3 regions of the Zhenhengia sp. genome follow, and region 3 is predicted to be linked to each of the others. Evidence: a T-box and tRNA genes for the amino acid it is inferred to sense, from the RefSeq annotation. Region 3 holds a T-box; the other regions hold tRNA genes.
The links. A T-box is a leader RNA that pairs with one kind of tRNA and senses whether it is charged. The one in region 3 lies ahead of leuS (leucine--tRNA ligase), so its partner is inferred to be a tRNA-Leu.
Positions count from the first base shown of each region.

Region 1 (4,281 bases), on a different contig from region 3:
TACCTTTATTCTTGCACATTCAAAATAAGATGTACTTTAGATGTATCCATTACAGTAATCTGAATAGCCCCATCTACCCACATTTCGTCTTCTAAAATACTTTTTAATACTTCCTTATCTTCAATAGGCTCTAATAACAAATGATACTCACTATCTATTTGCCATTCCACCATACTCACTTCATGCTGAGTCGTATAATCTTCTAAAAATGCTTTTGCAGCCTTTAAGTCTGTACAATTTATTTGCCAAACTTCTTCTGAAGGCATAGCACCTCTTGACTGTCTACCTACATCAGCTACTTCAGATTCGTTTTCCATAGCTATTGGTGCTACCCCATTATTATCTAGACTAACTGCCATTGGCATTGGAGCGTCTTGTATAGGTTGCTCTTGGCTAACACCACCATCTACAAGCACAAAGCCAATTAATAGTGCTGCTACTAAACCGGAGGCATAAGGCATCCACTTATAGACCTTCTTCTTAGGCTTAACCTCTTGACATAAACGTTTATGCACATCATCATGAAAAGTTTTAGGCACTTCTACCTCTTTTATTTCATGCATAACGGATTTCATCATAAGCAGAGTCTCTAAAGTTTCTCTACATGAAAGGCAATGTTCAAGATGTTTTTCTAGTTGCTTCTTTTCATCTAATGTTAATACATCATCTACATAAAGGGATATACGTTCTTGGTAATCTTCACATTTCATAAATTGCCCTCCTTCTTTATATTATGACGAAAAAATGACTTATAAGGTTCCTTATCTTGTGTTAAAATTTGTTTCATAGCTAGACGTGCCCTTGAAAGCCTCGATTTAACAGTCCCCTTACTGATAACTAAAATATCTGCAATTTCCTCATAACTATAACCTTCTAAATCCCTTAAAAGAAGAATTTGCTTATGCTCTTCTTTTACCTCATTAAGTGCTTGAAGCATAATATCCTTTAGCGCTAACTGCTGTACATGTTCATTCATAGGATCAGCTAGTTCTTTTTCCTCTAATACCCACTCTGAATCCTCTTCTTTTGACTGCCTAAACAGAGAAATTTCCTCTTTATTTTTTCTTTTTCTTAAAAGATCAAGACATTGGTTAGTGGCAATACGATATATCCATGTACTAAACTTGGCATTTCCTTCAAAAGCATTTATTTGCCTCCATATTTTCAGACAAATTTCCTGTGCACCATCATAAGCTTCTTGTTCATCATGAAGCATACGCAAGCAAATATTATAAATAAGCTTTTCATAGCCTAAAATTAATTGTTCAAATGCATCTACATCGCCCTTTTGAGCCTTTTGAATCAGACGCTTTTCTAATCTTTCCTCCAAGAGTTCCTCTCCTTTCCGTACAAACCAATCTTTTTTATCATATCATATTTTTATTTAATTAACATTAATATTATAGTTTCATCTAGAAAAATTATACAATAAGACTTGCTTCCCCTAGAAATATATGTTATTATTATAGAGCACTTGCGGATGTGGCGGAACTGGCAGACGCAGCAGACTCAAAATCTGCCGATGGTAACATCGTAAGGGTTCGATTCCCTTTATCCGCATAATAAAAAAACCTGAAGAATATTCTTCAGGTTTTTTTATTATGCTCAATTCCCCATTTATTCTGCTTTCTTAGGTCTAAATACATCTGATAGCCCTTTTTAAGAATATACTTTTCATCAGAAAATTTAATAAGATGATAAGCCTCATGAAATTTATAGTAGCCACTATCTACAAAGTGTTCTTCTCTTTGTGGTTTACTATAAAAATTATCTGCACTCATCAAATACCAATGTACTGTTTTGCTCACCATATCTTCTTTCCCTCGGAAATGATACTGACTGGAACCAATATATCCTATAATTTTGGCATCTACACCGGCTTCTTCCTTAACTTCTCTTTTTGCCGTCATTTCATGTGTTTCACCTAATTCAACAGTTCCTTTAGGTAATACCCACCCTACATATTTATACTCTCTCTTACTCTTAAAGTCTTTATATAAGGTGAGTATTTTTCCTTTATAGATCACTACACCACCACAACTGACAGTCTGTATCATAAAGCCACCTGTCTTTCTTTTAAACTCTAGTTGTATTTAAGTATAGCTTGTTTGAAACTTTTTTTCAACTAGATAAAGAAGGTTACCTCTGCGCATAAGCTTCTATAATCGTTTGACTTACATCTAAAGCTTTCGCACCCTGGCCACCTTGTTCTACAACAACGGCTAGTACAAGACTTTCTTTTTTTGTATCTTTAGGTTCTACAAACCCTACAAAAAGAGAATGGTCTTTGCTTGTTTCATTTTGAGCTGTACCTGTTTTACCACCTATAAGCATATCTTTACGATAAAGCCTATTACCAGTTCCTTCTGTTACCACCTTTGTCATAAGTGATTTTAATGTACTACATGTCTTTTCATCTAAATAAGTTCCTTGATATTCAGGCAAGTTTTTTAAAGCTATTTCCCCCCTTGTATCTAGCGAATAATCTATCATATAAGGCACCATAAGTACGCCATCATTATAAAGAATAGAACCTATCATAGCTAGATGTAAAGGCGAAACAAGTGTTTCTCCTTGTCCAATATAAGTAATCAATTTATCAAAGGAACTGCTATTTGCGTTTAGACTAAACTGACTTTTTTTATACTCTACTTTTACAGGTAACTCTTGGTTAAATAGAAGCTTATCCGCTACCTGTTTAAGTTTAGCGATAGGAACCTGATCCGTTAATTCAACAAAGTACGTATTACATGATTTAGCAAATGCTGATTCTAAATTAACTACCCCATGTGCTTTACCATTATTACATTTAATTTGGTGATTATCTTTTGTAATACTACCTTTACAATCGTATTCAAAATTAAAGGCTACATCTCCCTTTTCTTCTAGATAAGCAATAGTCGTAAGAATTTTGAAAGTAGAACCTGGTGGATAAAGTCCCTGCGTAGCTCTATTAAGTAGTGGACTTTCTTCAGTATCTTGTGTGAGGTTATCCCAGTTTACACTGATTTTATTGGGATTAAATCCAGGTGTGGCATACATAGCTCTAATTTTACCAGTTCTAGGCTCTAATACAATAGCCGCACCTTTTCTGCCATCTAATCCTTTTTGAGCCGCTTCTTGTAGCGTATGATCAAGTGTTAAATAGACATCATGCCCTTTGAACTTTTCTCCTGCAAAAGCATAATTTAGCAAAGCCTTTGCATGGTAGTCTGGGTAGAGAAGTTCTACGTTTGCCATAGCCTCTACCCCTACTTTACCATGTCCTACATAACCTATAGCATGCGCATAGGTACTGCCATAAGGATAATTTCTGCCTCCTTCTTCACTTGTCGCAAGAAGTACGCCCTGAGCATCATAAATATTACCTCTTACTACCTCAGCCTCTAAATGATCTAAACGTTTGTTATAAGGATTCATAACGATTTTTTTACTCTCTACTGCTGTGAAATAGCCTAAATACGCACCTACACAGATAAAGATAATAATAAAAACACTTGCTACTCTATAAATATAGCGATTATTCTTCATAGGTTTCACCTTCTTTGCGTGCAAATTTTAATGTCTTTCTTATGAGATAAGTCAATATACCCATCATGCCTAGACTGACAAACAAAGAAGTTCCTCCATAACTTACAAATGGCAGTGTAATCCCTGTAAGAGGAAGGAGTTTCATAACACCACCTATAATAATTAAGGTTTGAAGCCCTAAAATAACTACAAATCCTACGCATAGAAACTTTGAAAAGTCATCGAGCTGAATAAGTGCTGCTTTAAGTCCTTGTAAAATAAGTGCAAGAAAACATAGCAGAATAATGAGTCCAAATAAATTCCCAAACTCCTCACAAACAGCAGCAAAAATATAATCTGTTGTTACAATAGGTATAGTTGTTGGTATGCCTCTTGTAAGTCCACTTCCAAACCAGCCCCATGTTCCCATGGCGAATAGACCTTGCACAACTTGATAGCCTGTATTAGCAATATCAGCCCATGGATCTAACCATGCTTGCACTCTTACACGTACATGCCCAAATAACATATAAGCAATGAAGGATGCTCCTACCCCACCTATAATACCTAACAATGGTAGAAAAGCCTTTTTCGTCCCAATATATAGCATGACAAGGAAGGTAAGTCCATATAAAAGTGCACCACCTAAATCTCTTTGTATAACTAAGGTAAGAAGAATAAAACCTGTAATACCACAAGCTATAAGTAATTCTTTCATCTTATGCTCTTTATAAGTGAACTCATGGAAATGTGCTGCTAAAAACATAATAA
Region 1 covers NZ_JBKVCH010000001.1:143,611-147,891, forward strand. The annotation lists gene ACLTBU_RS00695 (anti-sigma factor family protein) at 6-710, opposite strand; gene ACLTBU_RS00700 (RNA polymerase sigma factor) at 707-1,330, opposite strand; tRNA gene ACLTBU_RS00705 (tRNA-Leu) at 1,477-1,560, shown strand; gene ACLTBU_RS00710 (NUDIX hydrolase) at 1,587-2,057, opposite strand; gene ACLTBU_RS00715 (peptidoglycan D,D-transpeptidase FtsI family protein) at 2,140-3,531, opposite strand; gene ACLTBU_RS00720 (FtsW/RodA/SpoVE family cell cycle protein) at 3,521-4,281, opposite strand, start outside.
Region 1: it encodes a tRNA-Leu, which carries the amino acid that the T-box ahead of leuS (leucine--tRNA ligase) is inferred to sense. The anticodon was not compared.

Region 2 (4,281 bases), on a different contig from region 3:
CAGGCGAGATGAAGGGATATTTAGATACTTTATCTATGCCAGATGAGTGGGCGAATTTAGATGAAATTTCACGTAAGATGGTAGAACATATTAAAGAAGGGTATGAGGAGTCTAAAAATATTCCAGAAGACCTTTATGCAAGATATGTAGAGCTTACTTCGACTTCACAGAATGTATGGGGAGAAGCAAAGCATAACAGTGATTTTGAAACAATGCGTCCTTATTTTGAAGAAATGATTAGTCTTAATAAGGCTATGGCACAGTATATAGATCCTAATAAAAAGCCTTATGATGTGCTTTTAAATAGATATGAAAAAGGTATTGATGAAGCTACTATTACGCGTACCTTTGAAACGCTAAAAAAAGGTGTTATACCATTGGTAGAAGCTATTAAAGAAAAGCCTAAAGTAGATGAAAGTATGTTTAAAGGTGAGTTCTCTAAAGAAGATCAAGAAAAGCTTGGTTACTATTTATTATATGCTATAGGCTATTCTTTAGAAGCAGGAAGGCTTGATGAAAGTGAACATCCTTTTACTATAGGAAATGCACCTTGTGATGTAAGAATTACGACGAACTATGATTTAACAGACTTAAGAAGCTCTGCATTTAGTATTTTACATGAAGGTGGACATGGACTTTATGAGCAGCATATTAATCCTGCACTTATAGGGACTACTTTAAATACAGGCACCTCTATGGGTATTCATGAGAGTCAATCTCGTTTTTATGAAAATATTATAGGGCGTAATAAACATTTCTGGATGAATCACTATAATAAGATAAGTGAAATTTTTCCAAGTTATAAAAATGTATCATTAGAGGCATTTTATAAAGGAATGAATGTGGTACAGCCATCACTTATTCGAACAGAAGCAGACGAACTGACTTATAATCTACATGTTATTATCCGCTTTGAATTAGAGAAAGCTTTATTTGATGGCACTCTAGAAGTTAAAGATTTACCTATAGCGTGGCATGATAAGATGCAAGCATACTTAGGCATTGTACCAGTAAATCATAAGGAAGGAGTGCTTCAAGATGTGCATTGGGCAGGAGGTATGTTTGGCTACTTCCCATCTTATGCATTAGGTAATATTTATGGTGGACAGTTCCTCATGCAGATAGAGAAGGAACTAGGAGGATTAGATACTCTTCTTGAAAAAGGTGAGCTTATTAAAGTATCAGATTGGCTTACTGAACATGTACACACTTTTGGATGTATGAAAGCGCCTATGCAGATTATACAAGATGCATGTCAGAGCCATTTAGATGCAACACCTATTATAAGATACTATACGGATAAATATACTAAACTTTATAATCTTTAAAAAGTGATGAGGATGATGATGAAATATAGACTAATATGTATTGATATGGATGGTACTTTACTCAATAGTAAAGGTGAAGTAACAAATGAGAATAAAGAGACGCTTCAAAAGGCACAGGAAGAAGGCGTTAGTATCGTCATTACAACAGGGCGTATTTATCAATGTGCCAAAGGTTTTAATAAGCAAATAGGTATAAATGGACCTATTATTAGTTCTAATGGAACTTATATAGGCCTACCAGATGAAGCAGAGCCTTTTTATCATAAAGGTTTAACTTATGATGAAGTGATGACTTTCTATAAATGCGCTAAAAAATATCCTATAGAGATACATTTTTCCACAACAAAAGGCATTTTGTGTGATGTACGTGTAAAAGCGACTGAAGACTATCATAATAAGCTCAATGAAATGCTACCAGAGGAAGAGCGTTTTGAGATTGCTTACGTAGAAGACTTTGATGATGCGTTTGAAACTTATGATGGACAAATTTTAAAAGCTTTCTGTATGTCTATGGAGGAAAGAGATGCATTAGCAAAGTTAAAGGCAGAATTGATAGCACTTGATTTATATGAAGTCTCATCATCAGGTGGTGACAATATAGAAGTGATGCCTAAAGGTGTAGATAAAGGATATGGTGTTAACAAACTTGCGGAGCACTTAAATATTCCTAAAGAAGCAGTAATTTGTATTGGAGACAATGAAAATGATTTGTCTATGATTGAATATGCCGGCATGGGCATTGCGATGGGTAATAGTACACCAGAAATACTAGAAAAGGCAGATGATATTACGCTAACAAATGATGAATCAGGCGTTGCTAAAGCAGTACAAAAATATATCTTTAATTTATCTGAATAGACTTGAAATAGCTTAAGCTTGGTGGTAAAATCTAGATAATTAAGAATTTTACCAGCAGGTATGGCGGAAATGGCAGACGCGATAGATTCAGGTTCTATTGAGGGTTTCTTCATGCAGGTTCAAGTCCTGTTACCTGCACTAACAAAGGAGCTACTACAAGGCTAAGAAAGAAGTTATGTAGTAGCTATTTTTGTATTTACAAGAGGAGAAGGGGGATCGTATGAAGATACAAGAACAATTACAGAAAGTGGTAGAACACTTACAAGTAAGGCCTATAACTATGCAGGATATCAAAGTACCAATACCGACTGTGCCAGAAGGTATTGGTATAGAATTTTTAGGAGCAGATTATAAACAAATTATAGATGATGATGGAATTATTCATAAGCCGCTTGTAAATAGTAAGGTGATTATTGACTTTAGGATTTTTTGTGAGGAAGAAGAAGTCTGGACAAAGGGGATAGAGGTTACTGTACCAGGAAGCTATGGAAAAGATGTAGGAGAAAATACTAAACCTTATGTCATTCCTGAAATAAAAGAATGGATAGGATTAGAAGGCAAATGTTTTATTACGAGTGAATCTACAATTAGAGTAGGTCAGATAAATAGAGAGGCGTTATTACCTATTGCAACTATTCTAAAACAGGATATGAGTGAAATGATGGGACTAGACTTAAAGGTAGAAATAGGAGGAGAGCCTAAGCAGTCAGATATATACTTACAGCTAGATGATGAAGATAGAGCTATAGGAGAAGAAGGTTATTTGATTCATATCCGTGATTATATAGCTCTTACTGCACTAAGTAAAAAGGGTGCTTTCTATGCAACGAGAACGTTACTACAGATATTACAAAGGCAAAACAATAGTATTCCTCAAGGTATTATAAGAGATTATCCTAGGTATAAAAAAAGGGGATTTATGCTAGATGTAGGAAGAAGATTTTCTTCCATAGAAGCTTTAAGACAATATGTTAAACTTATGGCTTGGTATAAGATGAACGATTTCCAAATCCATTTAAATGATAATGAAATCCATTTTGATGATACAAAGTGGCGTACAGAGTATGCAGCATTTAGATTAGAATGTGATACCTATAAGGGATTAGCGGCACAAGATGGCTATTATACCAAAAAAGAGTTCGGAGAACTTATTGATTTTGCTAAACAGTATAGTGTAGATATAGTACCAGAGATTGATACACCAGCTCACTCTTTAGCATTTGTTCAGTATGATGAAACGTTAGCCCTAGGACCTGGTAAAGGAAGAGACCATTTAAACATTATGAAGGAAGATACATATAGGTTTGTAGATGACTTATTTGAGGAATATATGAGAGAGGATGAACCAACTTTTAGATTTCAAGATGTGCACATTGGAACAGATGAGTATTTTGGCACTCATGAAGAATTAGAAGCTTTTAGAGCGTATACAGATAGATATTTAAGATGGATTAAAGCTAAAGGGAGAACACCGAGGTTATGGGGAAATTTAAGTAGTTTTAAAGGGAAGACCCCTGTTATAAGTGAAGGGGTTATCATTAATATTTGGAGCCTAGATTGGGTAGATGCTATAGAGATGATTAAGGCGGGTTACGATATTATTAATTCTGATGATACAAGGTTATATATTGTGCCTAATGCCGATTACTATAGAGATTACTTAGATAAAGAAAATTTATTTAATCAATGGGAGCCTAATATGTTTAGGGACGCCTATACTATTCCAGCAGGGCATCCTAAATTACTTGGTGGGGCTTTTTCTATTTGGAATGATATGATAACCATTAAAGTTTCAGAAGATGCAATCTATGATAGGGCTAAAGAAGGCATCCAAGTATTAGGACAAAAATTATGGAGTAGAGATTTTTCCGGGGATTATAAGCAGTTTAATAGAGTATGCAAGGAAGTTGATACATACTGCTTACAAGAATAAAAATAACAAAGAGGCTGTCATTTAGACAGCCTTTTTTGATGTGGAAATCTTAATACCATCTTAATCTCTTTATAAACTATCCTAACACCACATTAATTTTATAGGTGTTAAACTGTGGTCAAAGAAATGAAGGAGGAAAGCATTATGCAAGCTATTTTACAA
Region 2 covers NZ_JBKVCH010000003.1:201,180-205,460, reverse strand. The annotation lists gene ACLTBU_RS05055 (carboxypeptidase M32) at 1-1,328, shown strand, start outside; gene ACLTBU_RS05050 (Cof-type HAD-IIB family hydrolase) at 1,347-2,186, shown strand; tRNA gene ACLTBU_RS05045 (tRNA-Leu) at 2,241-2,324, shown strand; gene ACLTBU_RS05040 (family 20 glycosylhydrolase) at 2,407-4,119, shown strand; gene kdpA (potassium-transporting ATPase subunit KdpA) at 4,264-4,281, shown strand, end outside.
Region 2: it encodes a tRNA-Leu, which carries the amino acid that the T-box ahead of leuS (leucine--tRNA ligase) is inferred to sense. The anticodon was not compared.

Region 3 (4,281 bases):
GTTCTTCTATACTGATAAACACACCGCAGTTAGGACAGAAAGCCTCATGTCCCTGAAGGGGAGCATTACATTTTGAACAGTTCATATTGATTTCTCCTTTCAACATTGCCTTAATCAATTTAATAATAGTAAAAGCCCATTAAATAGGCAAAAAGCATTCCATATAGAATAAAGATGAGGATGGTACCAATAAGACCTATAATAAATTTGGCAAGACCACCGCGGTTCCATGTGCTTTGAATCATTAAAAACTTTTCTATATCATTTACACTATAGTTTCCACTTTTCCAAGCCCATTCATTACCTTTAAATCCACATACAAATATCCAGATTAAATTGAAATACGGAATCAAGCAAAGAAGTGGTAAATAAGTCTTATTTCCAATTCCCCAGAAGATATTAAAAGTAAAAGCACCCCAGTTCCATTTTTTGACTTCAGAAGGTACGAGTGTTATATCAGAATAAGTTTGTTTGATGCCTTCATAAGTAATAGCTTGTCCGCAGTTTGGACAATAAGCTTCGCCTTTAAGTGGGCCGTGGCAAATTGGACATTTCATAAAAGTCCTCCGCCTTTTATTAAAATAGATAGAAAAATAATAAGATTAGTATATTATACTTTATATTGAAATACAAACGAATTAGAGATTAAAATAGGGAGCGGAACATTTCACTAAAACGTTGTATATATATGAATTAAGAGACCAAATGATAGGATGTGAAAAAGATGGAGATAGATACACTAGATTACTTAAGAGACATTAATATGGTCTCCATCATACTAAGATTAAGCTTAGCCATGATTTTTGGAGGCATTATTGGTTTTGATAGAGGTAAAAAGAAAAGACCAGCAGGTTTTAGAACCCACATACTTGTATGTATAGGTTCAGCCTTAGCTATGATTACTAACCAATATATTGTACAAGTAATGGGAATGGGGGGAGATCCTACAAGACTAGGTGCACAGGTAATTAGTGGCATAGGCTTTTTAGGAGCAGGAACTATTCTTGTTACAGGTAGGCAACAGGTCAAAGGTCTTACAACAGCAGCGGGTCTTTGGGCATCTGCATGTATGGGCCTAGCTCTAGGTATAGGTTTCTATGAGGGCGCTATTATAGGATGTGTCTTTATTTTTGGAGGTATGACCATCTTGCACCGTATTGATGACTATATGTTATCTAAGTCAAAGATAGTAGAACTTTATATAGAACTAGAAGCGATTCAAAATATTAATGAAGTTGTAACACTTCTTAGAGAGAACCAAATTGAGACAACTTATATTGAAATTACTAAGTCGGAAAATAATGGCACAAGAGAAGCAGGTGTATTTCTGACAGTGAAACAACACCAAAAGAAAGTTCATGCAGAACTTATTAGTATGATTAGTGGTTTGCCAGTAGTAAAATATGTAGAAGAAGTATAAATAATTAGTTTTAGACGTTGATTTTCCAAAAACTATATGATAGAATTGCTTTGACATAATACAAATTAATATGAATATTATAATAAGCAAGGAAGCGAAGTAGTAATACCAACTTTTTTTTCAGAGAGCTATTGGCAGGTGAGAAATAGTAAGAAAGAGTATGAACTCGTCGTGGAGCAACTTAACTGAAATAGGAGTAGGTTAAGCGGGAACTTCCCGTTATAGAAGACATAAGTGCGGCTTAATGGCCGAATTAGAGTGGTACCGCGAAATAGCACCTTTCGTCTCTAAATTTTTAGAGATGAGAGGTTTTTTTATTTTTATTTAGAGCTTGAACTATAAAGGAGGAATAAATATGCAATATAATGCACAAGCCATTGAACAAAAATGGAGAAAAAGATGGGAAGAAAATCCTATCAATGAAGATACAGAAGACAAAAAACATTATTACTGCTTAGATATGTTCCCATATCCATCAGGTAATGGTCTTCATGTAGGTCACTGGAGAGGTTATGTATTATCAGATGTTTGGAGCCGTTATCAAATTCTTCATGGTTACCATGTACTTCATCCAATGGGATGGGATGCATTTGGCCTTCCAGCAGAAAACTACGCAATCCAAAAGAAAGTACATCCAGCAACAGCTACAGCAGAAAACGTTGCTAACTTCAAACGTCAGCTTCAAGAAATCAGTGCTGTATATGACTGGGATAAAGAAATCAATACAACAGATCCTAACTACTATAAATGGACACAATGGATCTTCCTTAAAATGTTTGAAAATGGCTTAGCTTATGAAAAAGAAATGCCAATCAACTGGTGTCCATCATGTAAAACAGGTCTTGCAAATGAAGAAGTTAAAGATGGTGAATGTGATAGATGTGGAAGCATTGTTACAAAGAAAAACCTTCGTCAATGGATGCTTAAAATTACAGCATATGCCGAAAGACTTCTTAACGATTTAGAAGGTTTAGAGTGGCCAGAAAAAGTTAAGAAAATGCAAGCTGACTGGATTGGTAAAAGCTATGGTGCTGAAATCGACTTCAATGTAGAAGGTATGGATAAGAGCATTAAAGTTTTCACAACTAGACCAGATACACTTTACGGTGCAAGCTTTATGGTACTTGCTCCAGAACACGCAGATGTACTTGAACTTGCTACAGATGAGCAAAAAGCAGAAGTTGAAAAATACGTATTTGACGCATCAACTAAATCATCAGTTGATCGTATGACAGATAAAGAAAAAACAGGTGTGTTCTTAGGTAGATATGCTGTGAACCCACTTAACGGAAATAAACTTCCAATCTGGATTTCAGATTATGTACTTGCAGATTATGGTACAGGTGCAATCATGTGTGTACCAGCTCATGATGAACGTGACTTTGCATTTGCTAAGAAATTCGAACTTCCAATTATCCAAGTTATTTCAAAAACGGGAGAAGAAGAAACTTTAGAAGAAGCATATACAGAAGAAGGCATTATGATTAACTCAGGTGACTTCAATGGTATGAAATCAAGTGAAGCAAAAGTTAAAATTCCAGATTACCTTGAATCAAAAAATATTGGTAAGAAAACAACAAACTATAAACTTCGTGACTGGGTATTCTCACGTCAACGCTACTGGGGTGAACCAATTCCAGTTGTACACTGTGACTGCTGTGGTGTAGTTGGTGTTAAAGAAGAAGACCTTCCAGTAAGACTTCCAGATGTAGAAAGCTATGAACCAACAGGTACAGGTGAGTCTCCACTTGCAGGGATTGAAGAATGGGTAAACACAACATGTCCAAAATGTGGTGGCCCTGCTAAACGTGAAACAAACACTATGCCACAATGGGCGGGATCATCATGGTACTTCTTAAGATATCCGAACCCAAATAATGATAAAGAGCTTATCAGCAAAGAAGATATGAAAAAATGGGTACCAGTAGATATGTACGTAGGTGGTATTGAACATGCTGTTCTTCACCTTCTTTACGCACGTTTCTATACTAAATTCTTAAATGATATTGGTGTAGTAGACTTTGCTGAGCCATTCAAACGTCTTTTCAACCAAGGTATGGTTACAAAAGATGGCGCTAAAATGAGTAAATCAAAAGGAAATGTTGTATCTCCTGATGAACTTGTAGAGAAATATGGTTGTGACTCACTTCGTATGTACGAGCTCTTCATTGGACCACCAGAACTTGATAGTGAATGGGATGATAGAGGTATTGAAGGGGTTTACCGCTTCTTAAATAAAGTATGGAAACTTGTAAGTGAAAATAAAGAAGTAGAAGCTACAAAAGAAATGGAACGTATCCGTCATAAAATGGTATACGACATTACACTTCGTATGGAAAGCTTCAACTTAAATACAGTAGTAAGTGGTTTCATGCAATATACAAACAGTTTAGTAGATCTTCAAAAACAAGCTGGTGGTATCGACCATGAAACAATTAAAACACTTATTGTTTTACTTGCACCATTTGTACCTCACATTAGTGAAGAGTTATGGGAAATGGTAGGAGAAACAGATAGCGTATTCAAACAATCATGGCCAACATACGATGAATCAAAAATGGTAGAAGATGAAATCGAAATCGCAGTTCAAGTAAGTGGCAAAATGGCTGGTAAAATTAAAGTAGGTGTAGATGAAGCAGAAGAAAGTGTACTTGCAAAAGCACACGAGGTTGCAGCAGCACGTCTTGAAGGCAAACAAATTGTAAAAGAAATCTATGTTAAAGGTCGTATCGTTAACATTGTAGCTAAATAATAAAAAATCCCCCTGAATGAATCAGGGGGATTTTTTATTATTTAGAAAAGGAGGACTAAATTGGAAAGTTAAACTTTCTATTTAGTTTAGTATATGCATCTATTCCTCA
Region 3 covers NZ_JBKVCH010000004.1:38,498-42,778, reverse strand. The annotation lists gene ACLTBU_RS05900 (hypothetical protein) at 1-85, opposite strand, end outside; gene ACLTBU_RS05895 (hypothetical protein) at 120-557, opposite strand; gene ACLTBU_RS05890 (MgtC/SapB family protein) at 725-1,420, shown strand; T-box leader at 1,501-1,712, shown strand; gene leuS (leucine--tRNA ligase) at 1,776-4,172, shown strand.